3 regions of the Roseibium sp. RKSG952 genome follow, and region 3 is predicted to be linked to each of the others. Evidence: riboswitches for the same ligand, from Rfam matches in the RefSeq annotation. Region 3 holds a riboswitch; each other region holds the start of a gene.
What was found. Region 3 has a riboswitch for cobalamin ahead of E1297_RS48355 (CbtB domain-containing protein). Riboswitches for the same ligand answer to the same signal wherever they lie in the genome.

Region 1: it holds a riboswitch for cobalamin, as region 3 does, so the genes downstream of both, E1297_RS40785 (DUF1636 domain-containing protein) here and E1297_RS48355 (CbtB domain-containing protein) in region 3, are expected to answer to the same signal.
Region 2: it holds a riboswitch for cobalamin, as region 3 does, so the genes downstream of both, E1297_RS15010 (hypothetical protein) here and E1297_RS48355 (CbtB domain-containing protein) in region 3, are expected to answer to the same signal.

Annotation. Positions count from the first base shown of each region.
Region 1 is NZ_SMMF01000959.1:159,180-169,568, reverse strand. It holds gene E1297_RS40830 (Tex family protein) at 1-389, opposite strand, end outside; gene E1297_RS40825 (DUF4153 domain-containing protein) at 564-2,039, shown strand; gene E1297_RS40820 (response regulator transcription factor) at 2,017-2,694, shown strand; gene E1297_RS40815 (sensor histidine kinase KdpD) at 2,682-3,647, shown strand; gene E1297_RS40810 (tyrosine-protein phosphatase) at 3,662-4,585, opposite strand; gene E1297_RS40805 (LysR family transcriptional regulator) at 4,690-5,592, shown strand; gene E1297_RS40800 (iron ABC transporter permease) at 5,674-6,684, opposite strand; gene E1297_RS40795 (ABC transporter substrate-binding protein) at 6,686-7,636, opposite strand; gene E1297_RS40790 (ABC transporter ATP-binding protein) at 7,649-8,425, opposite strand; gene E1297_RS40785 (DUF1636 domain-containing protein) at 8,422-8,778, opposite strand; cobalamin riboswitch at 9,019-9,226, opposite strand; gene E1297_RS40780 (hypothetical protein) at 9,286-9,789, opposite strand; gene E1297_RS40775 (hypothetical protein) at 9,786-10,007, opposite strand; gene E1297_RS40770 (alkyl/aryl-sulfatase) at 10,222-10,389, opposite strand, start outside.
Region 2 is NZ_SMMF01000892.1:23,976-34,364, reverse strand. It holds gene E1297_RS15025 (S9 family peptidase) at 1-1,334, opposite strand, end outside; gene E1297_RS15020 (delta-class carbonic anhydrase) at 1,668-2,537, shown strand; gene E1297_RS15015 (ABC transporter substrate-binding protein) at 2,775-3,737, shown strand; cobalamin riboswitch at 3,798-4,010, shown strand; gene E1297_RS15010 (hypothetical protein) at 4,131-4,424, shown strand; gene E1297_RS15005 (DUF1636 domain-containing protein) at 4,434-4,838, shown strand; gene E1297_RS15000 (ABC transporter ATP-binding protein) at 4,835-5,608, shown strand; gene E1297_RS14995 (ABC transporter substrate-binding protein) at 5,629-6,564, shown strand; gene E1297_RS14990 (iron ABC transporter permease) at 6,664-7,653, shown strand; gene E1297_RS14985 (hypothetical protein) at 7,981-8,571, shown strand; gene E1297_RS14980 (DUF995 domain-containing protein) at 8,629-9,093, opposite strand; gene E1297_RS14975 (hypothetical protein) at 9,293-9,478, opposite strand; gene msrB (peptide-methionine (R)-S-oxide reductase MsrB) at 9,589-10,002, opposite strand; gene E1297_RS14965 (hypothetical protein) at 10,071-10,244, shown strand.
Region 3 is NZ_SMMF01000963.1:443,411-453,799, forward strand. It holds gene E1297_RS48340 (cobyrinate a,c-diamide synthase) at 1-749, shown strand, start outside; gene cobA (uroporphyrinogen-III C-methyltransferase) at 746-1,474, shown strand; gene cobF (precorrin-6A synthase (deacetylating)) at 1,467-2,210, shown strand; cobalamin riboswitch at 2,254-2,461, shown strand; gene E1297_RS48355 (CbtB domain-containing protein) at 2,497-2,667, shown strand; gene E1297_RS48360 (CbtA family protein) at 2,672-3,370, shown strand; gene E1297_RS48365 (hypothetical protein) at 3,435-3,929, shown strand; gene E1297_RS48370 (DUF1636 domain-containing protein) at 3,926-4,270, opposite strand; gene E1297_RS48375 (DUF302 domain-containing protein) at 4,423-4,887, shown strand; gene E1297_RS48380 (thiamine pyrophosphate-binding protein) at 4,967-6,586, shown strand; gene E1297_RS48385 (CaiB/BaiF CoA-transferase family protein) at 6,573-7,757, shown strand; gene E1297_RS48390 (tetratricopeptide repeat protein) at 7,938-9,308, shown strand; gene E1297_RS48395 (OpgC family protein) at 9,345-10,389, shown strand, end outside.

The DNA of each region.
Region 1 (10,389 bases), on a different contig from region 3:
TTCAGGATTGCATCTACCAGCGGCTCCAACCCGTTTTCGCGCGCGATCATGGCCTTGGTGCGGCGTTTGGGTTTGTAGGGCAGATAGATGTCTTCCAACTGCGCTTTGGTATCAGCCTGCGCAATGGATTTGACCAGATCATCGGTTAGCTTTCCCTGATCCTTGATCGAGTTCAGGATCGTTTCACGCCGGGCCTCAAGCTCTCGCAGATAGGTCAGGCGATCAGCCAGCGTTCGTAGCTGGCTGTCATCCAGCCCGCCCGTTACCTCTTTACGGTAACGTGCGACAAAAGGCACGGTCGCCCCTTCATCCAGAAGCCTGACTGCGGCACCCACCTGCTCGGGTCGCGCGTTGATTTCCGTGGCGATAGTGCGGGCGATACGATCCAAAGGGGCCTCCTGAAATTCGGTTGGGAGAACTTCTTAGCCAGCAGGGCAGGGGAGGGAAAGAGCATCTGCCCGGCCCAAGAGAAAATTCGCCTTCTGCACAAATTCTGCACGACCGATACGCGGTGATCTGCACCTGTTCGGGCCAGACATGGTCGCACAAAAAAGGAGCAGATCATGGGACAGTATGTTGTACGGGGCGTTCCGGCCTCGGTGTTGCAAGACAGCTGGTGGCTGGACGAACCGGAAAATTCCCCGGACCGGTCTGATGGGACCACAAGTCCGAACAAGAAACTGGCCGGCGGTGCGCTCGCACTGTTGGTTGCATTGGCAGATGTGTTGTTTCTGGACTATGCGCCGGGGATTTCGCTGGCAGTGTTCGCGCTGGTTGTTGCGGGTTTAGTTTGGGTATTGCTGGGTCGGCGATCAGGTCTTTTTGGTCCGGCATTGCTTCTGATCCTCAGCGTTTTGCCTGTTGTGGAATATGTGCAGGCCTTGTCCATCGCTTTTCTGATTGGCGGATCGACAGTGGCGCTGTGCTGGGCTGTTTTGGGCAGCAGGCATGATCTGGGCGCTGCCGTCCGCCGGTTTCTGGGTCTGTGGCCTATTCTGGCTATCTGGCAATTGATCGGCGCGCTTCGCAATGGTCAGGCATTGCCTGACAAAGACAGAATTGGTCTGCAGTTTCTGCGGGCCTGGGCCTTTCCGATTGGGGGCGCTCTGGTTCTGGCGAGCCTGATGGTGTCGGCGAATCCCGTTCTGTCCGAATGGGTGGATGGTCTTTGGAGTTTTGATATCCGGTTTGAGCGGGTGCTGTTATGGATTGGCGCAGCGATAATGATCTGGCCTGTCCTGGCGGTTGCGTCCCAGCCGGGAATACTGTCACCGAAGTCCGGACCTGCCAAACAGCGAAAGTTGCCAGCGATTGGACTGAACGCGCAGTCCGTGGCGAATGCGTTGATCCTGTTCAACCTTATGTTGGCGGTTCAGACCGTAATGGACGCCTTTTTCCTGTGGGGTAATGTCGAATTGCCCGACGGTATGAGCCATGCGGAATATGCCCATCGTGGGGCATACCCCCTGTTGGTAACTGCTTTGCTTGCTGGCGCATTTGCATTGGCCGCGCGGCCATATCTGACCGAGCGCAAAGGGTTGACCGGTTGGATGATGCTTTGGCTGGGGCAAAACGTTTTGTTGGTAATTTCGTCGATCCTGCGTCTGTCGATCTATGTGCAGGAATACGGTCTGACCTATCTGCGCATCCATGCGGCGATCTGGATGGGACTTGTTGCGGCGGGGCTTTGCCTGACTGCATGGCAAATCCTCAGGGGGCGGTCAAACAGATGGTTGCTGCTGCGATCTGCTGCCCTTGGACTTGCGGTCCTTTATGCGTGTTCGTTTGTGAATTTTGCCGCTGTGATCGCCCGAGAAAACCTGCGGCACACCGAACGATACGATGAGTACTATGTTTGCCAGCTAGGTCCGATGGCCTCGGCCGAGATTGCGGCCTCTGCGCGCCCGACGGGTTGCACGATTTATCCCCCGCATATTGCCAACTGGCGGGAATGGGGGTTTCGCGCGGATCGGGTGAGCCGTAGTCTGAACGCTGAATTGGGATCGGAGACTGGCTATGAAAATCCTCGTCGTGGATGACGACCCGCGCCTGCGCGAGCTGGTTTCCATCACATTGGAGCGCGCGGGATACCAGGTCGTTACTGCGCGCGACGGGCAGATGGCCCTGACCCATGCCATGCGGGAGGCGCCTGATCTGGTTGTTCTGGATGTTGGCCTGCCCGAGTTGGATGGGCTGGAGGTCTGTCGCAGGCTGCGTGCACGGTCGGACGTACCGATCCTGTTTCTGACTGCACGCGATGATGAGATTGATCGGGTGCTGGGACTTGAACTCGGCGCCGATGATTATGTCACCAAGCCCTTCAGCCCGCGTGAGCTGGTGGCGAGGATCAAAGCCATTTTAAAGCGCAGTACAGTCCGTGGTGCTGCAACGGTTCTGCGCTATGGACCACTTGAGTTGGATCCGACGGGGCATTCGGCAAAGGTAGAAGGCGAGGCCCTGACGCTGACCGCAACTGAATTGTCGATCCTGCGGCGCTTGATGCAAACGCCCGAGGCAATTGTTTCGCGGCCGCAACTGATCGATGCGATTTATGGTTCAGGCAGCCCTGTCTCGGACCGTACGCTCGACAGTCACCTGCGAAATTTGCGTCGCAAGCTGGGGGATCAGGGCTGGGCAAGCGCGATTGAAACCGTGCACGGCATCGGGTTGCGGATGGGTCAATGGCAAGGCTAAGGCGTAAATGGCGCCCATCTCTGGGTTTGGTTCTGGGCGGAGGATTGGCCGGAACATTGGCCTTGTCTTTACTTGGCCTGATTGCCCTGCGTTATCTTGGCCCCGAGATTGGGTTTCGCAACGCTGCAATTCTACTTGCCGTGTTGATTGGTCTGGCCACCGCATTTCTGGGATATTTGCTTGTACGTCTGTTGTTGAGGCCGATAACTGCACTGGCTGAGTATTCATCCGCTGTGCACAAGGGCGAACCTGCCTCGCCACCGGGTCATTACGGAACACAGGAGCTATCTCGCCTAGCGGGATCGGTTCTGGATATGGCGGCTACGCTGCAGAGGCGCGAGGCGTCGATCCGCAACTTCGCCGACCATGTGACGCATGAACTGAAAACGCCGGTTACAGCCGTGCGTGCCGCGGCAGAATTGCTGCAGGACGCAGAAGGGTTGGATGATCAGGATCGCGTCGTTTTGAATCAGATCATCGGTGCCAACGATCAGATGCAGACCCAGCTGCGCGCTTTGAATCAGGTCGCCGCGTCTCGTGTGCCCGAGCATCACGGCCAAACAACACTTGAGGAGCTGGAAGCGACCCTGCGCGATGAGTTTCCTGAAATAGAGCTGTCGATCGATGGTGCTGAGGTGCCGCAGCCCCTGGCCATTTCGGGCATGAAAGTGGTGTTTGGGCAGCTATTGGACAATGCGCGTCGCCATGGGGCAGGGCGGGTCAGTCTAACCTCGACCCCGGGGCGGGTAATCGTGCAGGATGACGGCCCCGGCATTTCCGAAGGGAACCGGGACCGTATCTTTGCGCCATTCTTCACCACTGCGCGTGAGCAGGGTGGCACAGGAATGGGTCTGAACATTGCCTCAAATTTGCTGGCCGCACACGGTGCCCGGATCGATCTGGTTTCGTCCGATCAGGGCGCCCGGTTTGAGATCCGGTTTCCGCAGGCCTGAAGCACGCTTATTGATCAGTTCTGGATTAGCAAGTTCTGCCGGATCATCTGAACTTCAGCGTCACTGATACCCAGAACGTCACGACGATAGGCTTCGAATGAGCCGTGTTTGTCGGTGATGGTCTGCAGCGATGCCTGGATCTGCTCGGGATGAGCCCCAAATGCGGGTTGGAGCGATTGAGGGCCTTTGCCAACCAACTGTTCCAGTTCGTCGAAAGTGTAGAGATTTGTGGTCAGGTAATCGCGCATCACATCCTGTTCGGAATAGCCCAGCGTCAGCAGAGTGACCGCCGCCAAATATCCGGTCCGGTCTTTGCCTCCGGCACAGTGAAAAAGCAGTGGGAAGTTCTGATCATCGGTCAGCAGATGCAGGAAACGTGAGACCTGCGGAGCGAACTTGGTCGCAAAATCCCGGTAGCGATCGATCCGTACTTGCGGCAGGTCTACGTTATGATCATCCAGTAATTGATCGATTTCGTCGAACTTGCCATCGAACCACAACGGACGGATCTGCGCTGCTACTTCGACCGGCATGATCTTGGCTATGTCAGCGGGATCAGAGCCGATTGGCAGATTGACATCAAAACTGACCGTATCAAGCCGCGTGTTAGGGTGGGTTTCCAGCTCTTCATGCGAACGCAGGTCGATGATGGTTTCAATACCAATGGCGGTCAGTTCTGAAACTGCGTCCTCGGACAACTCATCTAGTTGATCCGAACGAAACAGCAGATTTGGTTTGATCCCGTTGTCGGATGTGGTCAGCTGCCGAAAATTTCCGAGCCCATCAACGGGGTGGGTCACGGGGATGGTCTCGCACTCGGCCGGAACATCAATATCCAGCGAAGTCTGACATGCCGGCGATTGTGCAGCGGCCATGTGCCCGAGGGTAAGCAGGCTCAGTGTTCCTGCACCCATGACCAGAAGAGGGAGCGTTCTCATTTGTGTTGTCCTCACAGCAAAGCTGATTCTTTCCGCGCCCTTTAACCAGACTGATATGTGATATAGAAAGTTAAACTCTATCGTAATTCCTGATGGTGTTTTCAATGTCTGATATCGATCAGCTTCGTGCGTTTGTTGCTGCTGCCGACTGTGGCTCATTCTCTGCCGCAGCACGTAATCTGGGCAAGGCTCAGTCCGTTATCAGCACGACGATCTCAAATCTCGAAATTGACCTGAATCTGCCGCTCTTTGATCGAGAAGGCTATCGGCCGGTTTTGACCGAGCAGGGCATCTCGGTGCTGCGACATGCCAGAACAGTGCTGGAAAGCGTTGACGCCCTGCGTGGTCAGGCAGAAGCGTTGAACGGTGCGATGGAGCCTAGTTTTTCACTTTATGTCGAGGATGGGTTGCTGGTCGAACGGGTCAGAAGCTTAATTGGGGAACTGTCCGAGACCTTTCCCGTGATCGAGTTGAGCATCGAACAGCGACCAAGGGACATGATCCTGAATGCGTTCGAGAGTGGCGAGGCCAATGGCGCATTTGTAACTCAGGCACCGGAAGGGGAACGACATTATCAAAGCCGCGGCATCGGGTTTCAAAGGATTGTTCCGGTTTGTCGTGCTGATCACCCTCTGGCAGCTAAGAAACGTGTCAGCCGAAGTGATTTGGCCTGTTACCGGCAGATCGTGGAAGGGCTGCCATCGTCAAGCAAACGACACTTCAGCCCGGATGTCTGGGTGTCCGTAAATCCGGATATTCGCAAGCAGTTGGTGAGCGATGGTCTCGGCTGGGCCGAGCTCCCGGTTACTACGGTCGAGCGTGATGTGCTGGATGGCGAACTAAAGGTGATTGACTATGCGTTTGCGCAGAATGCGATCCTGAAAACCGTTGATTTTCTGACCTCAAATCCTTCGGTGGATGGTCCTGTCATGAGATGGGCAATTGAACAGATCAGCAGTTGGGATCAGCGCGCCTGGATAGGTGATCATCAGGTTGGAAGAAGATAGCTGAGACCCCCCGACTCAGCAGGCGGTCTGCAAGAGAACACCCGCTGGTCACCAATCATCCCATGTGACCGGTTTAACCGGTCAGCCACGCCTTCCTGATCTGAACAGGTAAATGAACACAAAAAGCGACCCGATCGATGTTGTCACGATACCCACGGGCAGTTCCTGTGGTGCCAGCAGAAGCCTGGACAGGATGTCCGAGAGGGTCAGCAGCACCGCTCCTACAAGCGCTGCCGTTATCAACAGGTTCTTGTGAAGTGGCCCGGCAATACCGCGTGCAATGTGCGGGACCATAAGGCCGACGAACCCGATCACGCCCGCCACAGATACAAACGCTGCCGTCGCCAAGGCTGCTGCAAAGAACAGTCTGTATCGCAGTCCTTTGACAGGTATGCCCAGAGTCGAAGCGGTGAAGTCTCCGGTCAGCAGCGCATCCAGCCATCGGCTGCGATAGAGTGCATAGGCTAGGATCAGGCCAAGCCCTGCAAGAACAAGAGGGAAGGTTTCCCACCGCGCCAGTCCAAGCCCGCCCAGCATCCAGAATATCACGGAATGAGCAGCACGGTTGTCGCCGGCAAAGATCAGATAGTTGGTAATTGCCGAGAACAGGAATGAGACCGAAAGCCCGGCAAGGATCAGTTTTTCCGGTGCACTTGTGCGTAAGCTCTGCACCAAAGCCAGAACAACCCCGGATGCGATGAGACCACCGCAAAAGGCTGCAAGCGGCAGGGTCCAGATGCCCAGAACATCACCAGTGACGGTGATGACCAGAACTGCACCCGCGGCAGCGCCAGAGGAAAGGCCGAACAGAAACGGGTCGGCAAGATCGTTTCGAGTGGTGGTCTGAAGCACGACCCCGACCACACCAAGACCCGCGCCGATCACCGCGGCAAAAAGAGCGCGTGGTAAACGCAGGTCGAACACGATCCGATGCAGCGGGGACATGTCGCCTTCGCTGATGCCAGTGCCAAGCGAAATGGCGGTCAGGACGTCCGCAACAGGGATCGGCGTGGTGCCATAGATTGTCGACACCAGCAAAAGGGCGACCAGAACGGCCGCCCCCAGCAGTGTTGTCCGGCCTAACGGGCCCATATCAGTTGATCTCGGCGTGCATTTCGCGCGCCATTTTCTCGATCGCTTCGATGTTTGCCGGTCCTGGTGTCAACTCTTCGTAGCGCAGACCGATCCAGCGTTCATTCTTGACTGCGTCGGTCTGGGACATCACGGGGTGCTCCTGCAGGAATTTGAAGGTATCCGCAGCGCCGTTGCCGGTCTGGTAGTCCAGCAGAACCAGGAATTCAGGGTTCGTGGCGGCGACTGCCTCCCACGAGGTGCGGCCCCAGCTGGTGTCCAGATCATGGGTTACGTTTTCGCCACCAGCGGCAGTGATCATCGCGTCAGGGATTGCGAACTTGCCCGCGGTAAAAGGCGCATCAGCCGGACCATCCAGCAGGAAGACGCGGGGTTTCGCCAGATCTGCGGTTTTGGCTTCAATGGCGGACAACTGGCCTTTCCAGCCATCGACCAAAGCTTCGGCCTTGTCCTCTACATGCATAACTTTGCCCAGACGCAGAACGTCATCGAACAACAGGTCCATGCTGGCTTCGGGGCGGTCCTTGTTCAGATGCACGCAGCTTTCGGTCAGGACCATGGTCTTGATACCAAAGGGGGCCAGCGTGTCCGGAGTGACTTCGCCGCCGGGCTTCATGCCATAGTACCACCCGGCAAAGAACAGATCGGGTTCTACCGCTACTAGATTTTCGACGGTGGGGTATTTCGGCGCCAGTTCGGGGATGTCACCGCGCAGCGTATCGAATTCCGGGCTGGTCTTGTACCAACCGGTGATGCCGGTCAGACCAACGATCTTGTCCTGCAGGCCAAGCGCAAAGGCCATGTCAGTCATGTTCATGTCGTGCACGACCAACCGTTCGGGCGTTGAGTCAAAAACAAGCGGTTCGCCGCAATTGTCTACGGTGACCTCATGTGCGGCCGCACTGGTGGCGAGGCCGGTGATCAACGCCACGGGCCAGAGTTTCAGGTTCATGGAAAGCTCCTGTCAGTTTGTAAGCTTGGTTTTTCGGATGTCGAGCGCGGGGATCACCCGGTCTTCGTGTTGAAAACACAGGTATTCGACGCCAAAGGTTTCGCGCACGCGCTGTGGCGTCAGAATGTTGCTGACTGGTCCAAAACCCGTCAGGCGGGTAGATTTCATCAACGCAACATGGGTGGCGAATTCCGGTATCATGACCAGGTCATGGACGATCATGACCACGGTGATGCCCAGATCGGCGACCAGCGACAGCATGCGCCCCTTGGCGTCGGGATCCAGATGGTTGGTGGGTTCGTCCAGAAACAGCAGGGATGGGTTTTGGGCTAGAGCGCGCGCAATATGCGCGCGCTGACGCTCGCCTCCCGATAGGGTCGACATCTGCTTGCCTGCCAGATGATGCAGCTCGGTCAGGTCAAATATCCTGTCCAATGCCTGTTTATGTTCATCTACAGATCGGTCGCCTTTGATGGGAATCTGCCCCAAGGCAACGTAGTCTCTTAGTCGTAACCGTCCATCGGGCAGTTCCTGCTGGCTTACTACAGCGATGGTCCGGGCACGGTCCTGAGGGGATAGCGATCGCAGGCTTTGACCGCGTATCAGTACATCCCCAAGCGCGATGGTTTCGACACCACATAGCAAGTTCAGCAGGGTGGTTTTGCCCGCGCCGTTCGGGCCTGCGATGGCCAGTACTGATCCCTCGTCCAGATCAAAGGACACACCCTGCAGCAGAACATCACCGTTCAATGCATAGTACTCGAGATTTTCGGCAACCAGAAATGTCATGCCTGACCTCCAGACAAGATGCGCGGCATGCGCGACAAGGTTTTGGTGTAAAGGGCAGGGGGTCTGTCCGTAGCATTGGTCCAGCCGTCAGCACTGTCCTGATATTGCCAGGCAAACGCGGCCAGCGCTTCAATGTCCTGCGCTGAACTAATGCGACCGAACAGGTATTGCGCTTTGTCCGCAGCCTGAAAGCCAACAGTCGTAGGATGTGAACAGCCAGCCATGCAGGAAACCCCTCGGATTGCGAAGCAGGACGGAAGCTTGTCCGCAATCGCCGTTCGAAGCGCATCGGCAATGTCCGAGCCCTGACAAGTCTCGCAAATCAACAGGAAATGATCAGAGTTTTCTGGCATTGCGCGCTCCACTTACTGACAATCCGGATGATATGCAATGTAATAACGTAACAGTTAATTCATTGCAGCTCGGATTTGCGATGCTGTGCCACTGCCGGTTCTGAAAATACAAAGCGAAGGGTTCAGTTGCTTCCGGCATGGTCCGCTCCACTTGTTGCCAAGTGCGGACAGAAGGTGCCGTTTATGTACACACGCAGATTACGTGCCATCAAAGCCTCCTTCCAGGACGCCCCGCCCCGGGTTGGTTGAACATCTGATGGCAGGTCTCCTGACTTGCGGGTCGATGCTTGGCCAACCTTCCCGGCCTTTGGGCCAGTGGTCTTTTGGCTTCGCTCTCCGCCTACAGTTGCGGGGGCAGTCACGGCATTGGTACGCAGAACGCACCGCACCGTATTCCCATTTTCATCCCTCGGGCAAACCGTCGGGAACCATCTCGTTTCAGCTAGTCTGGTGTCGATAGCGTTGTCAAGCGCCAGCTGAAGGCTTGGTCAACGCAGGGATAGGTTTTTACTTCACGACCCGAAGCATTGGCCGACGGGATGTGTCGCCGCGTCGGTCGGTACCGGTCGGAAAGCGATTGGCAAGCGTCAGACCAGCCTGAATCAGATGGGCATCTGGATAGCCGCCTGTAACAAGGTTGACGGCATCGCGCGCTTCGGGCGTGTTGTCGCGCCGCATGTGGTGCAGCATCTTCATCAGCGCAAGCTCATCGCATGTCAGCGACCCACGCTGTTCAAGGCAAAGCGGGTCATTGAATGCCAGCCCCGCCGGGCGGCAATGCAATGTGACCTTGACGATCTTATAGACCAGATGCGCGATGTTCAGGCCCTGATCAACGCCCCAGCGTTCGATGGCCGTGGAATAGGCGTGTTGCCACGATTGCGTATCGGGATCGGCAAAACTGAGGATGAAGTGCCGCATGACGGGCAACAGTCCCAGCTCAAAATCATCGAATTCGGGTCTGCCCGCAGCTGGTCTGTCGCCATTTGATCCATAGACTGAAAAGCTCATGCGCGCTTCCTTTCAGAATTTGGGGAATGCGCCGATAGGCTGAGCACGTTTTCTGGCAGCTCATCTGCGGTCAGTTCTGTTTGTGGGCGGGGTGCGGTGGCATGTGCAGGGAACCGGAGGTCGGCTTCGATGGCCTCGAGGAGTTTCGGTTTCAATGCACATCCATGTCGGCTGGCAACAGCATCCATGGCCAGCAGGTCAGCAAGCGATTTTGTCATTATATGGTTGTCTCTTGGTCAGCGTCGGGCAGGGCGGTGACCGGGCGTGAATCCAGAGAATCTGACTAGGTCGGTGCTTAACTGACAAAAATAGTCGGAAAAAGCAATAAGGAAAAGACGGACCGGTTGCGACGGCCCGTCTTCCGGCGGGAAAACCCGCCTTCCAAGGCGAAAGCCAACCCTGCGAACCTGGGTCAGCTAACTGATGGGGTTATCAGCCGCCGTTGGAATTCGCGAGCGCAGGCTGGGCAAAGTCGTTTGCCTCAGGGGTAAGATCCTTCGCGCCGGTGCCCGGCATCAGCTCGAAGCCAAGATCGAACTGATCGAGTGTCGAGGCCAGTTGTGCCACGATCTCGGTATCGCCTTCAGATTTGGCGGTTCC
Region 2 (10,389 bases), on a different contig from region 3:
ACGGGCACCGTCTCACCGTCGGCGGCAGGGGCCTGCAGGCGGCGGGTGACATAGTCGGCAGCCACGTGGCCGGACGGGACTTCCTGTTCCTTGCGCAAGACCCGTTCGCGGGTGTCGACATTATAGTCGAATGTCTGCGCCGGCGTCGTCATGGAGGAATAGGAAAAGCGGATCGTGACCGTGTCGAATTCATAGCCGCCGCCGAGGCCGAGCGAATAGGCTTCCTCGTCAAAGGCGACGCTATGTTCGAGATTGTCGGCCAGACGGCGCACAACGATGCGCGGCAGGCCGCCTTCGCGTTCGAGCCGGACCATGAAGGTCTTGTAAACCGTGTGCGACAGGATCAGCCGCCCGGATTCATGGGCAATGTACTCCTGCCAGAACTCCCGGCCGGGCGTTGCCTTCGGTGCGGTGACGATCTTGAAGTCTTCGGCCTGGCCCGCGTTTGTCAGGATGTAGAGCGTGTCGCCATTGTCCTCGACAGAGTATTCCACGCCCTTGTCGCGCGGGGCGATCAGAACGGGATGTTCCAGCGGCTGATGTGCCGGGATCATCCAGACTTCCGAGGTCTCGTGGTCGTGGATGTCGATCAGGATGGTGTCGCCGGACTGGGTCTTGCCGACGCCCATGAAGAAACCCGGATCCTTTTCTTCATAGATCAGGACGTCGGTTTCCGGATCGGTGCCGATCTCGTGGCGGAACAGCTTTGACGGACGGTGATTGGCGTCGAGGCGGACATAAAACACATGCTTGCTGTCTTCGGAAAATACTCCGCCGCCACCGGTGTCCTCGATCCGTGTGTCGAGATCCTTGCCTGTCTCAAGATCGCGGATCTGAAGGGTGTAATATTCCGAGCCCTTGTCGTCATGGGCCCAGGCCAGCAGCTTGTGGTCGGGGGAGTGGCTCGCGCCGCCGAATTTGAAATAGGCCTTGCCGTCCGCTTCCTTGTCGCCGTCAAGCAGGATGGTCTCGTCTCCGCCCTCGCGCGGTGTGCGGGTGAACAGCGGATGCTGGCCGCCGGTGACATATTTGAGCCCGTAAGCATATGGCCCGTCGGGGGAGGGGACGGAGCTGTCGTCTTCCTTGATCCGCCCGCGCATCTCGGCAAAGAGCTGGTCCTGCAGCTCCCGCGTCGGGGCCATCACCGCCTCCTGATAGGCGTTTTCCGCCTCCAGATAGGTACGGATGTCTGCGTCGAGCACGTCCGGGTCGCGCATGACGTCTTGCCAATTGTCCGCCCTCAGCCAGGAATAGCTGTCGGTGCGGGCGATGCCGTGGGTTTTCAGGGTGACGGGCCGCGCATCTGCGCGCGGAGGGGAGGGGCGTGTTTTCATGGGATCGAGTTAGGTTTTTTGGCGCTCAAGGGCAAGGGGGAAGACCGGATCAGGATGCGAACTGCGCCGCTTTTTTGCAATCCCTGACCGATGTGGCTGGGGAGCCGGTTTCGTATCTGAAAAGTTTCCGAGAGATGACGGATACCCAGGGGCGCGCTTTTAGATTGATAGATGTGTGTCCAGTTCCAGTGTGTGTAAGGCGAATTCCTGGGTTAAGTCTTTACGATAATTAATAATCAAGTTGTGGGAACTTCGGGACTGCGTGACTTGAAATATGTAAAATTCTCATTGGTGGGAGAGCGAATTAACGGGTCGATAAAGTTGAGTAAATTGATGCGTCAACAGAAGATACTTGCAGCAGCTGCTGCTATCACCATCATTACATTTAGTGCCGCGACGCCGGTCCGGGCTGAAATCCTGGAGCCTGTGCCTGACAGTGTGATTGACGCGCAGCGGGCGGCCTTGGCGGAGACTTCGGAAGGAGCGGGTTTTGGTCCGCAAGCGCCGCGTGACATCGACAGCAACGAGGGGGCCAATCCGATCGTGTTTGCAACTGCTCCGGATCGTACCCGAATGAATCTCTGTAACATTCATTTCCATGAGGGGGCGGAACACAAGGGCGGGGAGTTCACGAACTATGCTGGCAACGGCGATGGCGAGGGAAACGGGACCGGGTATCTCTATTCGGGTCAGCTGACGCAGGAAGAGTTGCGGCCTCTTGGTGTTCAGGTGGGGGGCGGTCCGCATGGTGATTTGAAGCCGGGAGACACGATTGAAGCCCACTATGTGTATTCAACAGCAGCAGTCGCCCCCGGCCCCACCTTGAATGCCTGCATGGATGACGTAACGGTAAATCCGCAGTTGCGGGTAGAGGCATTTGTGTTCGTTCTTGTAAATGATGAAACTGCAGCCGATTTCACCGAATTGAACATGGTAGGCGAGGCGAACGGCTATCATCAGGCAATCAACCTGCCAACCGGTGCGGGTAAACCGGTGAATTACATCGGCTCGACCACCGGCCCGGTATACAATGAGGAAGCCTCTCCATTTCAAGTCAGCTGGTCGGTCCGACCGAAGGTAATCAAGGTTAATATTTCCTCGGTCGACTCTTGGTTAAAAGACAATCCGTTTGAGGAACATGGGGCGCATGGCGTTCGCAATCTGGTGGTCAATCCGGCCTTGCTGTCACCGATTGAACAATAGTGCAAAATCCGCTTCGACTCCGGGGCAGCTCGGCTGTCCCGGATCTGTGAAGTGTTGTGACTAGATGCCCGCAGGTCGTCATGAGGCTATGCAAGGCCTGCGCGAAAGAAAGCATGTAAATAATTATAATATATGAAAATTAGAAACTTGTGGAGTTTTGCAAGGCAAACTTTCAGCGGGTGCAGTTGCTGACGCATAAATGGAGCTTGAGTGATTTGGGCCAAGGGTCGGTCAGACATGAAATCAGGGATTGTTTTTGCGGCCGCATTTGTTGGCGGTGCTCTTCTGCTTGGGCCGCAGACGGAGGCCGGTAGCCGTTCGATCATTGATGACCGTGGTGTCGAGGTTGAAGTGCCTGATGCGCCGAAACGCCTTGCCAGCCTCTCCTATTTCGCAACCGATGTCGCGCTGGCGCTAGGCATTCAGCCGGTCGCGACAAGTTATATGGTTGCGAACCGGCATCCCGATTTTCTTCTCGGCAAAACAGCTGACATGGTACAGCTCGGCCAGCGCGCAAAGCCGAATCTCGAAGTGTTGTCCGAGGCCGCACCGGACCTGATTGTTGCCATCCGCCGCCACACCGAGGCAAATGCCGAACAGCTGCAGTCGATCGCCTCCTACCTGGCCTATGATCAGGTGCTTCTGGAAAGCAGCTTTGACGATACGGCGGAATTGTCGGAAATTCTTGGGAAGCCGGAGCGTGGGCGGAAGTTGAATGCCGATTTTCGAGCGCTTTTGGCAGATGTTGCCGAAAAAGCGCCCAAGGACACGCACCCGAGTTTTGTGGTGATGTGGGGCGGAAAATCTCCCTTTGCATTTCATACCGAAAACACGACTGCCGGGATTCTTTCTGCCATCGGCGGTGAGAATGTCATGGGCCCGATGTCGCCGGGCGGCAAATTCGGCATGGAAGTCGGGCTTGAGACGCTTCTCGACAAGAACCCGGATGTCATTTTTGTATACGACTACGGTGCTGGAAGCATGTACGAAACCAGCCCCGCCTGGCAATTGCTCTTCGCGGTGAAAAATGACCGCGTGCATTACGTTAGCGATCACTGGGTTGAGGCCAATGGGCCGATTGCACGTCAGGTCGTTCTGTTACAGGCAGCACATTATCTCTACCCGGATGTGTTTAAAGACATCGATGTGTGGGCGGAAGCGGCCAGGATCATTCAAGATGAAGCCGTAGTCCCACATTAGAAGTCGGTTGAGAACCTAACCCTGCCGCCTGATCGCATTGACCGCAAGTCTGCCACGCTCTAGGAAAGAGGTGTTCATGGTTTCCGGGTCCATGCTTTGGATCGGAATGAAAAGGGAACATGGTGAGGTGTAGCTATCAGGCGCCAAATCCGTGACTGCCCCCGCAACTGTGAGCGGCGAGCGACCCTGAAAACGCCACCGGTAAGCCCCGGGAAGGTTCAGGCAAGCAGTGACCCGCAAGTCAGGAGACCTGCCATGGACGATCTGAAACGCAACCCGGGCGGGGTGTCCCGGAGAAGGCTGATGACATGATTTGTTCCTGCAGGCTTTCTGCCTCGCCAAAATCCGGTCTGACCGTCCTTGTCCGCACCTCGCGCAATCGCGGAGGGCGATATGTCCCGGACGACCGAACCACTTCCTCTTCTGAATGCGGCTGACTTTGCCGCCAGTCTGAGCGACCGCGCCGCGCGGGCGATGCTTCACAATGGCGCGACGGAGCCCATTGCAGGCTTTGACAATTGTAATGTAATAACATTACAAAACACAAACCCCGATGGCATGACGGGGGCGGCGGTGCCCGCAAGGGCAGCCGCTCATTCGGCGCTGAAGAGATCGCAAGGCATTGCGCCGGAAAACTATGACGGCGTGAACAAGGGTGCAGACGGACCCGGCGGGGCAGGAGCGTGAGGCGAAGCAATGGCTGAAGACACCCACAGGATTTTCGTCTGCACGACGTGCCGTCACCAGGGCAGCGACTGCCGTCCCGGTTTCGAACTGATGAAAAAGTTGCAGGACGCCTTGGCTGTTGCGGCGCCGCTCACCGGCGCGTCCTTCGAGGTGTCCGGGATAGCCTGCATGGCCGGGTGTTCACGGCCCTGCACGGTGGCCTACCGGGCGAGCGGCAAGGCCACGTATCTGTTCGGTGACATCGATCCGGACGAGGATATCGACGATCTGGTCGCCTTTGCCGCCCAATACCGGGGTCTGGAAGACGGATGGTGTTCGTCACCGACCCGTCCGGGGAAGTTGCGCCGCACCACGCTGGCCCGCATACCTGCCGCGATGATCGCCAGCGAATCCAGCAAGGTGAACGTGTCTTGACCGGTGCGGCCCTTGCTGTCGACGGCGCTTCGTGGGGGCCGGACCGGCAGAGTGTCCTGCTGCATCCGGTCTCGTTCGAGCTGACGCCCGGCCGTATTCTGGGGGTGGTCGGAGCCAATGGCGCTGGCAAGTCCACCCTGCTCAGGCTGCTTTACCGGCTCCACAAGCCGAGGACCGGCCGGGTTCTTGTCGATGGCGATGATATCTGGCGCTTGAGCGCCCGGGCGGCGGCCTGCAAGATCGCCGCCGTGCTTCAGGAACAGGCGGCCGATTTTTCGTTAAGCGTGCGCGAGATTGCAGCCCTTGGCCGGATCCCCCACGGGCGGGGTTTTGCGCGTGGCGGGGCGCGGGACAGCGAGATCGTGGAGGCGGCGCTGATCCGCATGGATCTGTGGCCGCTGCAGGCCCGCGCCTTCGGTACCTTGTCGGGGGGGGAACGCCAGCGGGTGATGGTCGCTCGTGCGCTTTGCCAAGAACCGCGCCTGCTTATTCTCGACGAGCCGACCAACCATCTCGACATCCGGCATCAGCTTGAGATCATGGCGCTCTTGCGCGGCTTGCCGATCACCATCGTCACCAGTCTGCATGACCTGAACATGGCTGCAGGCCTCTGCGATGACGTTCTGGTGCTGGCCAGGGGCAAGGCGCTTGCCTTCGGGGCGCCTGAAACCGTTTTGACCCCGGACCGGGTGGCAGCCGCCTTTTCCGTCAGCACGCAGGTCCAGAGGCTGGAGCCGAGCGGCGACCGGCATTTTACCTTTCACTTGTAAAAACCTCAGGAGGAAACCCTATGAACCGCATCGCCCTGACGCTTGGCATTTCGCTTTTATCGGGCAGCGCATTCGCGCAGACCACGGTCGAAAGCTGTAACCGCTCCGTCACCTTCGACGAGCCGCCCAAGGCGGCTGTCTCCAATGACGTCAACCTGACCGAGATGATGCTTGTGCTGGGACTGGCTGATCGCATGGTGGGCTACACCGGCATTTCCGGCTGGCACAAGCTTGATGAGAATATGCGCAGTGGTGTGGATCGGCTGCCCGAGCTGTCGGCGGATTATCCGACAAGGGAAGTGCTGATCGGCGCGGATGCGGATTTTTACTTCGCAGGCTGGAACTATGGCATGAAGGTGGGCGGCGAAGTGACGCCGGAAACCCTCAAGCCGTTCGGCATTAACGTCTATGAGCTGACCGAATCCTGCATCCATCTCGGTGAGAAGCCGAAGGTCTCCATGGATGACATGTACAATGACCTCATCAACCTTGGAAAGATATTCGGGGTCGAGGACCGGGCTGAAGCGCTTGTTGCAGGCTACAAGGCCGATCTTGCGGAATTCGCCGAAGGTCTTGCCAAGGGGGACGCGCCCTTGCGCGTCTTTGTTTATGACAGTGGCGAGGACCGGCCCTTCACGGCAGGCCGCTACGCCATGCCGACAGCCCTGATCGAGGCGGCTGGCGGCGTTAACGTGCTTGATGATTTCGACAAGAGCTGGGCGCGGGTCGATTGGGAAACGGTGGTTGACCGCAATCCGGAAGCCGTGGTGATTGTCAATTATGGTGAGGTCACGGCCGACGAGAAGATCGCGTTCATGAAGTCCAATCCGGCGCTGAACGGCATTGATGCGGTCCGGAACGACCGCTTCGTCGTCCTTGAATATGTCGAGGCGACGCCTGGGCCGCGCAATATCAAGGCGGTCCGGAAACTCGCAAACGGTTTCTGGGGCGAATAAGGCATGACGGACAGGATTGAAGACGCCGCCGCCACCGTTGAAGGTGCTTCCGGGGACCGGCCTCGCGCCGGAAAACGCGCCTGGGGGTTCGGAGCCGCCATGCTTTGCGGAGGTGGTCTTCTGATCCTGTCCATGGTGATCGGTGTTGGCATCGGGGCGGTTCCGGTCCCGGCCGGCACCGTGTTCGGCATTGCCGTCAACAAGATGGTACCCGGGCTGATCGAAGCCGACTGGTCGCAGGGGCGGGAGGCTATCGTCTGGGATATCCGGTTCCCAAGAGTGATTCTGGCAGCCCTCGTTGGGGCAGGACTGGCCGTCGTCGGGGCCGCGCTCCAGTCGGTCACACGCAATCCGCTGGCCGACCCGCATCTGTTGGGGATTTCTTCCGGCGGTGCCTTTGGTGCGATTCTGGCGCTGCTTCACACCGGCCTGTTCCTCGGCCTGCTCACCGCGCCGCTGATGGCTTTTGCAGGGTCCTTGATTGCGACCCTGCTGGTGCTGGCAGTCACGCGCTTTGCGGCGGCCACCAGCGCCGACCGGCTGGTATTGTCCGGTGTCGCGGTGTCCTTCATCGTCATGGCCCTGGCGAATGTCCTGATCTTCCTGGGGGACCCGCGCGCCACCCACACGGTGGTGTTCTGGATGCTTGGTGGGTTGGGCCTTGCCCAGTGGAGCCACCTTTTGTTTCCGCTTGGTGTCTTGAGCCTGTGCGGCGCTTGGCTTTGGGTCAAGTCGGGAGATCTGAATGCCATGACCATCGGCGATGAAAGCGCCTCGACGCTCGGCATACCCGTTGTCCGGTTCCGTCTGACGGTTTTTGTCGCCGGGGCGCTGATCACCGGCGTGATGGTCGCCTTTTCAGGCATTATCGGCTTTGTCGGGTTGATGATCCCGCATATTGTCCGGTTTGCCGCTGGCGGCAATTATGCACGCGTCATTCCCGCATCCATGCTCGCTGGTGCGATTTTCCTGATCTGGGCCGACATTCTGGCCCGCACCGTGATGGCCCCCGAAGACATGCCGATCGGTATTGTCACCGGCCTGATCGGCGGCGTGTTCTTCGTCTGGCTGTTGCGGCGCAAGGGATAACGACAGGGCAAGGGAAAGGCTCGTCAAGTCAAACCCGGTCAGCTTCTGAGAGGCGGTTTCGTCGACCGGATTGCCGTCCCGGTCAAGCAATGCACAGAGCCGGGACCGGAGAGCTGCGGACGCGGTTGAAACAGCGGCTTTCCGGGTTGATCCGGTAAAGCCCCTGTAATCGGACTTGCTCACCGCGATTTGCACATCATCCCTGACGCCAGCCGGTCCAGGGCATCGTCAAAAATATCACTCTAGCGGGACCTGCCGGATGTTCTAGGCTGGGCGCAACCACCATTTGCAGCCGGGAGCTGCCTTTCCCGATTAAGAGGAGGCGTGATGGACACTGCCGCCACCAGTTCGGCCGAGTTCGTGCATGTGCGTATCATCATGGGAATGGTGGTCGGGCTGGGCATGGCGCGGCTCATGAACGGGCTCGCGCTGTTTGTTCAGCATCCGGGAAAAATTCCGATCTACAGCGTTCACCTTGGCTGGTCACTCTACATGTTGCTGGGCGTGACGTTTTTCTGGTGGTTCGAATTTGCGCTCGTCAGCGTCGATACATGGACTTTCGAGAGCTACCTGTTTCACATCTTTTTTGCGGCGATTTATTTCTTCATTTCCGCGGTGCTTTATCCGGAGAAAATGGAGGAGTATTCCGGCTACAAGGACTATTTTCTGCGCCGGAGGGCGTGGATCTACAGCCTGCTGGCAGTTCTGTTTCTGGTCGATGTCGCCGACACCCGGCTGAAAGGGATAGAACACTTTCAGGAACTCGGGCCGTCCTATCTCGTGCGCCAGCTCGCGATCGTTGCTTTGGTTCTGTCTGCCATCCGGGTGGAGCGGTCCGGCTATCATGTCTTTGTTGTAGGTGTGGTTCTGCTCTCGCAGGTCTGGCTGATCGTCAGCGCCTTCAGTGCGATCAGTTGACTTGGTTGATCGTGAGAGAACCATCGGCGATGTAGCCGGCCGCGCATGGCTCGTGTTCTATTTTTGGGACAGTTGGTAGTAGGTCCTGGTAACTTTGTCGCCGCGAGACAATTTGCTCCTTTCGCTGGTATAGTAGTCGTCGCTTTTTCGGCCCTCCTTGTTATGGACCATCACATAGCCGCGTCCGTCCTTGTACCAAGTCCAGCAATTCAGGGCTTTGCCGGTGTCTTTCCGGTCTACCGTTCGCCATTTCACTCTTGCGCAAATTCGATTGCCTTTTACATTCCACTTGCCGGTGCCGTACCAGTTCTTGTTCTTTCCGATAATGTAATAAGCTCCGTCAGGTGCGAAATATGCCCGGCTCTTGGACCAGTTTGTCGACTTGTTGCTGTATATTTTCGTTAGTTCCGCTGCTGAAACAGGTTTTGCGGTGTCTGGTAACTTGCCGGCAAGGGCTGTGGCGGGTGCGAGAATCAACAGCAGGGCCATTGGAAATAAGGAAGAAGTCACGTTTGCCTCCATTCGAATGTAACGCGATATGAAAAGGGTGGCCGGAAATCATCCGCGCCGATAGATGCAAATGCATCTTGACAGGTCTGTTTTGGAGGCGATTCCAGCTCAACTGGGCGTCATGTTGCTGCGCCCGGTGCGCGTGTGGACCAGAGTGAGCACTATCCGCGACATTCACAAGGGCCCTGGCGATGCCGTTGATGGAGGGGGGCTAATAGGGTCCGCTGACGTCGTGGATCCGCCCCGGAAGCCAGCCGTCGAGTGTCATGTCCGCAACGGTGGACATGACCACGAGCCCGATCCGCCATCCCGCCCCGTGTGCAAGCAACACTTCGCGCGGGACCACCGCACAAGACGGCACGATGCCGATTTGCGCGAGGTCGAAGATCCGCGACATCATAAAGTTGGGGCAAGGCCGTTGAGGGGCAGGAACAGGGACAGTTCTTGCTGGACCGCGCCGATCAAATCCGGTTTTTCGTCTCGAGTAAGTTTAGACCGAAGGAGGTTTCACGATCCTTCCGGCTCAAACTGCATGGCGTGGCCATTCATGCAATAGCGCAAGCCCGTCGGGGGTGGTCCGTCTGGAAACACATGGCCCAGATGCGCATCACATCGGCTGCAGCGGATCTCGGTACGCACCATGCCATGTGAACGGTCCTCGATCTCGGTGATCGCATCTGGTGTCACAGCCTGGAAAAAGCTCGGCCAGCCGCAGCCGGCGTCGAACTTGGTGTCCGACAGAAACAGCGGCGCTCCGCAGCACACGCAATCATAGCGGCCGGTTTCGAAACTGTTCCAGAACGGGCCGGTAAACGGACGCTCGGTTCCGGACTGACGTGTCACATAGAACTGTTCCTGAGTCAGCTGATCCCGCCAGTCGTCCAGGCTTTTTTCAACCTTGCCGGAAATGGTGTCCGTCATGTCGGGCTCCCTCGCTGATTATTGCAGACCCCGCTAGATAGGTCGCATTTTGCGCCGCGGCAAGGATGATGAGCGACGCCGGCTCGTCCTTCAAGATGGGTTTGTTCTGCGAAACGCCGGCAGACGGGCGCCTTGCAAGTGACACAGCCCGGCGGGTTGCATGGCAGGGTAACAATGCGGTCAGTCCGTTTCTGCGTCGTTTTGCCCTTGGCAAGGTTTCTGATGTTTGCCTTGCCCGGTGAGCATGCCCGGTTTCCCCGGATTCCGGCTTGGGCAAGCGTGGCGTGCGGTCTTTTGCTTGTGCCGGGAAGTTGGATGAAAAAAGTCCTTTCGGCAGTTTTTTCGTCATTTCGAGATTGACCAAACAATATCGCATCCCCACTTGGA
Region 3 (10,389 bases):
AGCGGCACCTTGGATTAATACAAGCGGTCGAGCACCCTGATCTGGAAAGCGCGATTGCCGGATACGCGGCCTTTCTGCGTGAACATGTGGATCTTGATGCGATCAAGGAGGCTGCCTCCTTAGGCCCCAATGGGTCATCTCCGACCGCGCTGCCGCACCCCCCGGCCCAAAGGATTGCGCTGGCCAGGGACGAAGCATTTTCCTTTACCTATCCCCACCTTCTCAAAGGTTGGCGTGCTGCGGGTGCTGAAATCCTGCCATTCTCGCCGTTGGCCAATGAAGCTCCTGCCGACGATGCAGATCTTGTCTGGCTTCCAGGAGGTTATCCTGAATTGCATGCCGGCACTCTGGCAGCGGCTGACACATTCCAGACTCGTCTACGCAAGCACGCGGAAACCCGTCCAGTGCATGGTGAATGCGGTGGATACATGGCTTTGGGCGACGTGCTGATCGACAAGGAAGGTACGCCACACAAAATGGCGGGACTGCTCGGTCTTGTGACCTCTTATGAGAAGCGCAAGTTCAACCTCGGCTATCGCAAAGCCGAGTTGTTGGCAAAGATGCCCGGTTTCTCGGTTGGTACAGCGCTTCGCGGGCACGAGTTCCATTATTCGTCTATTGTCGAACAGCCCGATGCTCCTCTTGCGCGAGTCTTTGACGCAGAAGGTGCGGAAGGACCGCAGACAGGATCAGTTCGGGGCAACGTCACCGGCACATTCTTTCATCTGATTGCAGAGGCCTCAGCATGAGCGGTTTCGTTTCGTTCATTGGCTCAGGCCCTGGAGATCCGGAACTACTGACGCTCAAGGCCGTTGACCGGATGCAAAAGGCCGATGCGATTTTGTTCGACGATCTCAGTAGCGGACCTATCCTTACCCACGCCCGTGAGGACGCAGATTTGGTGGGTGTAGGAAAGCGTGCTGGTCGCCCCTCACCCAAGCAGGATCATGTGAGCCGTCTGCTGGTCGACTATGCACAAACCGGTGCACATGTCGTTCGCTTGAAATCAGGTGACGGAGGTATGTTCGGGCGGCTTGAAGAAGAACTGGTCGCGCTGAAGGCGGCGGGGATCGAGTATGAAATCATTCCCGGAATTCCATCTGCCGTCGCCGCCGCGGCAGCCGCAGGCATTCCGCTGACCCGCCGCCTGACAGCACGCCGTGTACAATTTGTCACCGGCCACGATGTCAGCGGCAAGCTGCCCGAAGATCTGAACCTGTCGGCGTTGGCGGATTCGGGGGCGACCTCAGTTGTTTTCATGGGCAAACGCACTTTCCCGCTGCTTGTCGAGGCGCTGCATGCACACGGTCTGCCCTTGGACACGCCCGCGCTGATGGCAGAATCTGTCTCGACACCCGATCAGTCGCTGCACCGCTCGACCATCGGAGCGTTGTCGGAACGGCTGCAGTCTGAAATCGGAACAGCCCCGGCACTGATACTCTATGGACCGCTGGCGGAGTTCGATGATGTATGAACTGAGCCTGATAGGGATCGGTACAGGCAATCCGGATCACGTGACATTTCAGGGTGCGGAGGCTATTCGTGTAGCTGATCTGATCCTGATCCCGCGCAAGGGTGAGAACAAGGCAGATCTTGCCGGCGTACGTGAGAAGATCATTTCTCAAGTCACTGAAGCGCCTCCGCAAATCGCCTATTTCGACATCCCCAAGCGTAGGGCCGATGATGGCTATCTGCGTGGGGTGGATGAATGGCATGATGCAATCGCACTGCGCTGGCAGGAAGCGATCGCATCCCATCCTGACGCACAAAACGTGGCCCTACTGATCTGGGGCGACCCCTCACTTTATGACAGTTCGCTGCGAATCGCTGCGCGCCTCTCACCGCAACCGATCAAACGGGTGATTCCCGGTATTACCGCCCTGCAGGCTCTGACCGCAGCACATGGGATTCCGATCAACGATATCGGCGCGCCTTATGTCGTTACAACCGGTCGCCGTATCCGGGACGAGGGTTGGCCTGAGGCTGCTTCAACCGTCGCAGTGATGCTGGACGGCGAATGTTCGTTCCAGAGCCTTGATATGGCAAATTATGACATCTGGTGGGGCGCTTACGTCGGTATGGAAGAAGAAATCCTGATCAGCGGAACCTTGTCCGAAGTTTGTGATGAGATTCTCTCAACTCGTGCACAGGCAAGGGCTGATCATGGCTGGATCATGGACATATACGTTCTGAAAAAGCGCGTGATTTGACCGAAAACGTCGCAAATGGCGATTGCGTAAACCTGCGCATCGCGGCTAAATGATCGGGTCTGGTCCTGCCGGAGAAATCCGGATGCTAAGAGGGAATGTGGTGCGACTTCGTCTGAGGTCAAAGCCAAAGCCGCCCCCGCGACTGTAAGCGGTGAGCCCCTGTTCAACCAGCCACTCCCGAATTCGGGGGGAAGGCGAACAGAGGCACCGACCCGCGAGCCAGGAGACCTGCCAGGCGAACGTAGAAACACCAGCCGTCGGGTGCGACGGCACTGGAGGACAAGAAATGACGACACAAACTCAAACAGCATCTGCTGCAAAGACAGGCTTTCTGCCGGTAATGTTCGCAGTGGTTCTGGGCTTGGGTATTATCACCCTGACCGGACATGTTCAGGCATCTGGCTTGCATGACGCTGCACATGACGTGCGCCACGCAACCGGTTTCCCCTGCCACTAAGCAGATGTTCAGTCGCATTCTGACCAGCGCGTTGTTCGCTGGTGCTGCAGCGGGGCTGATTGCCGCCTTGCTGCAGCTTGTATTTGTGCAACCCGTTCTGTTGCACGCCGAGCTCTACGAGTCCGGTGAGCTGGTGCATTTCGGCGGGGAAGCTATCACGGCCCATCCCGAGCTACCGGGCATGTTCTCAGAGCTTACACGCGACGCGCTGAGCGTCATCTTCACCATGCTCACCTATACTGGTTATGCACTGGTTCTGGTTGCCCTTATGTCAGTGGCCGAGGGTCAGGGACACAAGATCGATGGTCGCACAGGTGTTCTGTGGGGTCTGGCGGGCTTTATCGCGGTTCACTTTGCACCCGGCTTTAGCCTGGCACCCGAAGTACCCGGCGTTGCAGCTGCAGATGTCTACGCACGCCAAGTCTGGTGGTTCGCCACTGTCGCGGCTGCGGCGGTTGCCATGTGGCTGATTGCGTTTGGTGGCAACATCATCAGCTACGTGATTGCGGCAGCGTTGCTCGTTGCTCCACATCTGATCGGCGCACCCGAACCGGATGTCTTCACCGGACCGGTCCCAACCGAAATCGGCGCTCTGTTTGCCGCACGTGCTTTTGGCATCGGCCTTGTCGCATGGGTTCTGGTTGGCGCATTTGCCGGCTACTTCTGGCAAAGCGAAGGCAAACGCGCCGAAGCAGCAGCCTGATACCCCAACATGTCATCCCGCCGGGCCCTGCCCGGCGGGTTCTTTTTTGGCTCAAGGAATAGAAATGGCTCGCTCACTTGCCCTCTTTGCAATTGGTCTGGTCTTTGGCGGCGGCGCTGGTTTCGTTCTCGCCGCGGCCAATGGCGTCACATTTGACGGCCACGACCATGCGGACCCCAATCAGCATGGCGGTTCTCATGCCGAAGCCATGGCGCATGATCACTCGACCGCCATCAACCTGCCTGCCGGTCAGGATGCGCCCGGTCTGGAAATTGCGGTAACGCAGGACCCAATGGCCGGATGGAACCTGCATGTCATGCCTCGGAACTTTCGGTTTGCGCCCGAAAACGCCTCTGCTGCGGACAATCCCGGTGAAGGCCACGCACATGTCTACGTGAATGGCACGAAACTCGCCCGCCTTTATGGCAACTGGATGCACATCTCTGATCTGCCCAAGGGCGAGGTTGAGATTAAGGTATCGCTGAATGCCAACAGCCACAGCCCGCTGATGGTTGAAGACGTGCCGGTCAGTGCTTCGTTAACTGTACAGGTGGACTAAAGCGCCGGAATACGCGCCCTCAAACACAAGCGAAGTCGCCCACATGGTCGGGCGTCTTCGATCCAGCCTGCAGGGCTGTCCAGATACGCCCGACAAGTCGCAGCAATATCATCCGCATCTGCAACGATATCGATCCCCGAGAAAACATATGACGCCATGCCTTCGCCCTGCAGGGCGATCGACGTTGGTTCGCTGCATCCACTGAAACAGGCGTGTTCTGCGATTTCGATCTCCGCCGCAAGGTCGATGCCGGTTAATGCCGCTTGTACGGCTTGCCGTTCGGCATCACGATCGCGCGTGCCGGAACAACTGGTGCAAATTAATAGCCGGGTCTGCGCCAAATACGTTTCACCTTAATCTTGAGTTCCGCTGTTTCTGAAGCTTTCAGCGCTGTGACACAAGCCCGTGGTCGCGATGAGCGCACGAGAATGTGAGTGCACCGGAAAGTGATATCTGGCATCAATCTCACACTCAAACCCTTGGAGGTTGCTTGATGAAATCGCTTTGGTCTGCGCTTTGTCTGTTCGCTCTGCCTGCATGGGCTGAGTTTACGGAACCACTTTCTGGCTGGGCTGTCTATCCGACCGACAAGAGTTATCAGCAGCTCGTGGACGATACAAAAAGCGCCGTGAAAGAAAACGGTCTGATCGTGGTAACGCAGGCCGGACCGACCAAAGCGGCCGCTGCCCGGGGGATTACGATCCCCGGAAATCGCGTGATTGGCGTTTTCAACAATGACTATGCAGTTCGCGTTCTCGAGACTTCGACAGCGGCTATGATCGAAGCCCCGATCCGGTTCTATGTAACCGAGAATGATGATGGCACAGCCACCCTGTCCTACAAGACACCCAGCTTTGTATTTGCCCCATATGTCTATGAGGGTGGCGAGCCTTTGGCCGACATTGCCGAAGAATTGGACGATAAGTTTCAGGCCATTGCTGAAAGCGCAGTCAAATAGTCACACTGGCGTGATGCGCCTTGCGTCCCGGGGCGTCCTCCGCAATCTGCTGCGTAACACGAATTTCGGAGCATGACTGATGCAGGACCTGTCCCCCCGCGCTGCTGATCTTTTGGCCCAAAGGCTGTATGAGGCCGGTTGCCGCCACGCATTTGGTATGCCCGGCGGTGAGGTTCTGACACTGGTCGATGCGCTCGAACAGGCTGGAATCACCTTCCATCTGACCAAGCACGAAAACGCTGCGGGATTCATGGCCGAGGCCGCGCATCACCGCGATGGCGCACCCGCCATTCTGGTGGCAACACTTGGTCCGGGGGCGATGAACGGCATCAATGTGGTTGCGAATGCGCTGCAGGACCGAGTGCCGATGATTGTACTGACAGGTTGCGTCGATGCAGACGAGGCGCTGACCTACACGCATCAGGTCATGGATCACAGTCAGGTCTACCGGTCCATAACCAAGGGGACCTTTCTGCTGACCGCAGAAGGTGCTGACATCATCGCTGACAAAGCCGTATCACTGGCCAATCAACCCCGGCCCGGTCCGGTGCACATTGATGTGCCGATCTCGGTCGCTGACACCCGCGTCAGCAACAGCAAACGCCGCCGCCTGGCAAAACCCGCTGCCGTTGCACCAGAGGGTGACTGTCTGGAAAAAGCCCGCCGTTGGGTGGCCAATGCCGAACGACCCCTCGCCATCATCGGGCTGGATGTTCTGTATGATGACTCTCGCAGTGTCGTGTGCGCGTTTCTGGAACATTTCGGGATTCCCTTTGTGACCACTTACAAGGCCAAGGGGATCGTGCCCGAGAACAACCCGCTATGCCTAGGGGGCGCAGGGTTATCTCCGTTGGCCGACAAGCATCTGGTGCCCCTGGTTGAACAAGCTGACCTGATCCTCTGCTTGGGATACGATCCAATCGAGATGCGCCCCGGCTGGCGCGAGATCTGGGATCCCGAAGACAAACGCGTGATCGATATCTCTGCGGTGGTGAATGATCACTACATGCATCAGGCGGGTCTGAACCTGGTTGCTGACACCGCTGCCACACTCGAAGCCATCGCAAAAGGCAACCCGGCACGTGCGACATGGCCTGATGGAGAACCGGAGCAGGTTAAAGAAGCGCTTAGCAAGGCTTTTCCAAGTGACGACGAATGGGGCCCTGCCGCGGTAATAGCCGAGACAAGGGATGTACTGCCCAAGGAAACGCTTGCCACAGCTGACAGCGGTGCGCACCGCATCCTGCTCAGCCAGATGTGGCAGTGCCACGAGGCGCGCGGGCTGATCCAATCGTCGGCCTTGTGCACGATGGGTTGTGCCGTTCCGATGGCAATTGGCCTCAAACTGGTCGAGCCGGATCGCCCGGTCATCAGCTTTTCAGGGGATGCGGGTTTCCTGATGGTGGCCGGTGAGCTATCCACCGCCGCTGAGATGGGCGGAAATCCTATCTTCCTGGTTTTCGTCGACGCCAGCCTCGCGCTGATCGAATTGAAGCAACGACAGCGTCAAATGGGCAACCGTGGAGTAGATTTTGACCGTCATGATTTTGCCGCCATGGGACGCGCGTTCGGCGGGTACGGTCATACCGTCCGAAACCGTGAGGAACTGCGAACGGCATTGGATGCGGCTGTGAAAGCCGATCGCTTCACCGTCATCGCGGCAGAAATTGACCGTGGAGGGTATGATGGCCGGATCTGAGGGGCCACTGAAGGGCGTCAAGGTTCTGGACCTGTCCCGCATTCTGGCCGGTCCTACCTGCACACAATTGCTGGGTGATCTGGGTGCCACCGTGATCAAAATTGAAAACCCGGCCACGGGCGGCGATGACACTCGCCAATGGGGTCCGCCTTATGTCGAGGATACCGACGGTAATCGTTCGGACCTTAGTGCCTATTTCATGGCCGCCAACCGCAACAAGAAATCCGTCGCGATTGACATCACGACCTCTGAGGGACAATCGGAAATTCGTCGATTGGCCTCGCACGCCGATATCCTGATCGAGAATTTCAAACCCGGCGGGTTGGCAAAATACGGTCTGGACTACGAGACCTTGTCAAAAGATCTACCGGGGCTCGTCTACTGTTCGATCTCAGGCTACGGACAAACCGGCCCCAACTCGGCCAAGCCGGGGTATGATCTCATGGCGCAGGGCTACGGCGGCATCATGTCACTGACCGGCGAGCCCGAAGGCGCACCTATGAAAGTAGGAGTTGGCATCGCGGATGTGATGTGCGGGATGTATGCCAGTGTTGGTATTCTGGCAGCCTTGCGCCACCGCGACTTGACCGGTGAAGGGCAACAGATCGATCTGGCCCTTGTCGATGCTCAGATTGCATGGCTCATCAACGAAGGCGTCAACTACCTGACATCTGGCAGCGTACCGCAGCGGCGTGGGAACGGTCATCCGAACATCGTCCCTTACGACGTTTACGAAACTGCAGATGGGCATGTTATTTTAGCAGTCGGAAATGACAGCCAGTTCCGGCGTTTTTGCGGGTACATCGGGCTTCCGGAACTGGCCGACGACCCACGCTTCGCCACCAATCCGGCGCGACTGCAGAACCGTGACGCACTTAACGTGGTGCTGCGTCCGGCGATGCAAAAGGTTGATACAAGCTCGGCAATCAATGCGCTGGAGGAATTGAAAGTTCCCGTTGGACCAGTGCAGTCGCTGGATCAGGTTTTTGGCACCGAACAGGTTGCTGCAAGACAGATGCAGATCGCCATGCAGGCTGATCCGGGTGAGGTTCAACTGATCGGAAATCCACTCAAACTCTCACGCACGCCTGTAACATATCGCACTGCGCCACCTGGGTTTGGTGCCGATACTCGGGCCGTTCTGGATGCCGAAAACCCATTTGAGGATTGAAACACTCTGATCATTTAGGCGGCATGTTGCTGAAACATGCCCTTGAATCGGCGGTTTTTTTCGCTTTTTACGCACACAGCTTTTCACCAATTCGAGAGCAGGGTCGATACTGTTACGACCCGCCCGCAGACTCTGATAAATCGAACAGTGTCAAATATCGCAAGCAGATTGGACCCAAGTATGAAACAAGACGTTTTTGGACAAATGAATACTCTGACCAAGCCCGAGAGCGTCGAGGCTTGGGATGGTGTTCTGCTTGGGTTCATGGCGCATGCGGCAATCACACCCCAACATTTGGGAAAAGTTCTGGAGCTGGAACCTGATTTCGCATTGGGTCACGCGATCAAGGGGCTGTTCATGGTCTTGCTGGGTCGGCGTGAAATGCTGCCGGTCGCGGCAGACGCACTTACAGCCGCCAATACCGCAATGGAGCGTAAGCCCGTTTCTGCCCGCGAAAAACAGTATGTTGAGGCTTTGGCACTTTATCTTGCCGACCTTCCCTCGCAAGCCGTGCAAAAATTCGAAGAGATACTAAGGTCACATCCGCAAGATACGCTTGCGATGAAACTAAGTCATGCGACCCGTTTCGTTCTGGGGGATTCGCAGGGTATGCGTCGCTCGATCGAGCGGGTGCTGCCCACCTATGAACCCGACCACGCGGGCCGAGGCTATCTGCTGGGCTGCCACTCATTCGCGCTGGAAGAGACCGGTGCCTACGAAAAGGCCGAAATCGCCGGGCGTCAGGCTCTTTGGATGGTTTCAGATGATGCGTGGGGCCTGCACGCGGTCGCGCACGTGCACGAGATGACGGGTAATGCGCAACTCGGCCTCGACTGGCTGGCAGGACGTGAAGCCGCCTGGGCGCACTGCAACAACTTCCGCTATCACGTCTGGTGGCACAAAGCGCTGATGCATCTGGATCTTGGTCAGGTTGATCGGGTGATCGAACTTTACGATCAGAGCATCCGCAAAGACAAAACCGACGACTATCGCGATATTTCAAATGCCACATCGTTGCTGTCCCGACTTGAGTTGGAGGGCGTAAATGTCGGTGATCGTTGGGAAGAACTGGCCGACCTCAGCGCCGCTCGGACCGAAGATGGTTGCCTGATCTTTGCCGATTTGCATTACCTGCTCGCGCTGACCGGGGACAATCGCTCGGATGCGACCGGAAAAATGCTGCAGCGTATTCAGAAAGACGCTGGTCGCAACCATGGGGATACGCCCGTTCGCATGTCCGATCCGGGTGTGGCAGCCGCCAAGGGTCTTGAAGCATTTGGCGACGGGCAATACGGAGCCGCGTTCGACTTTTTGTCAAGCGCGCGCGGCTCGATGCAATTGGCGGGTGGAAGCCATGCCCAGCGCGATGTATTTGAACGTATTACTATCGACTCCGGTCTTCGAGCAGGCCAATTGGATGCGGTTGAACGCATTCTGGATGACCGGCGCGCCAAGCGTGCCGGAGGCGAGGACAACTATGCACTGGCACGCCGCGCCCTGATTGATGCGGCGCGTGACAGCGGCGACGCACAAAGCGTCCCAGCCGAATAATAACAACAAGACGACCAAGAAGGACTGAAGACCCGTATGGCGACAGCATCGCCCGCTTCTGATTTTGCACCGGTTGCGGCCCAGGCCGCAGCCCCTGCCCGCACGCGCGATCCGCGTCTGGATTTCTATCGCGGTATCGCGATGTTCATCATCCTGATCGCCCATATCCCCAACGATCCCTGGGCAAGGTGGATTCCAGCCCGTTTTGGTTTCTCTGACGCGACAGAAATCTTCGTTTTCTGCTCGGGCATGGCATCTGCCATCGCCTTTGGTGGCGCCTTCCTGCGCAAGGGCTGGTGGCTGGGAACCGCGCGCGTGACCTTCCGTATCTGGCAGGTCTACTGGGCCCATATTGGCCTGTTTTTCTTTGTTGCCATGTCAATGGCTGCACTGGACCTCTCGGGGGTGTTCGAAAAAAGCTATGTTTCATCTCTGAATCTGCAGCATTTTTTCAACGACCCGATGCCGCAACTGGTGGGCATTTTCACACTCACTTACGTCCCGAACTACTTTGACATTCTGCCGATGTATCTGGTGGTGCTGGCGATGATGCCGTTGTTCATGGGGCTGTCGAGAATTGGTTTCTGGGCTGTCGCCGTCACATCAGTCGCAATCTGGCTGGTTGCGCAGACAGGTGTGTTGGCATTGCCTGCCGAACCTTGGTCCCAGCGCCAATGGTTCTTTAACCCATTCGGTTGGCAACTGCTGTTTTTCACAGGCTTTGCGTTTATGCGCGGCTGGATCCCGGCCCCACCAGTTTCTAAAACACTGATCTGGGCAGCAGCCCTGTTCCTGTTTCTGTCAGCCCCGTTTGGGTCATGGAAAGTGTTCCTTTGGGTACAGGCGGCTGCACCTGATCTTGCTACCGAGATCCGCAAAATCTGGCCCCTGACTGCAGAGCTTCGCGATAAGACGGATTTCGGTCTGTTCAGGTACATGCACTTCCTGTCACTGGCCTATCTGGGCTGGGTCGCAGCGGGCGAGCATGGACATCGCCTGATCGCGACGGGTCACAGCGCTGGCGCGCGTGTCTGGCAATTGGTCCTGAAACTGATCACCAAAGTCGGGCAGCAATCTCTTG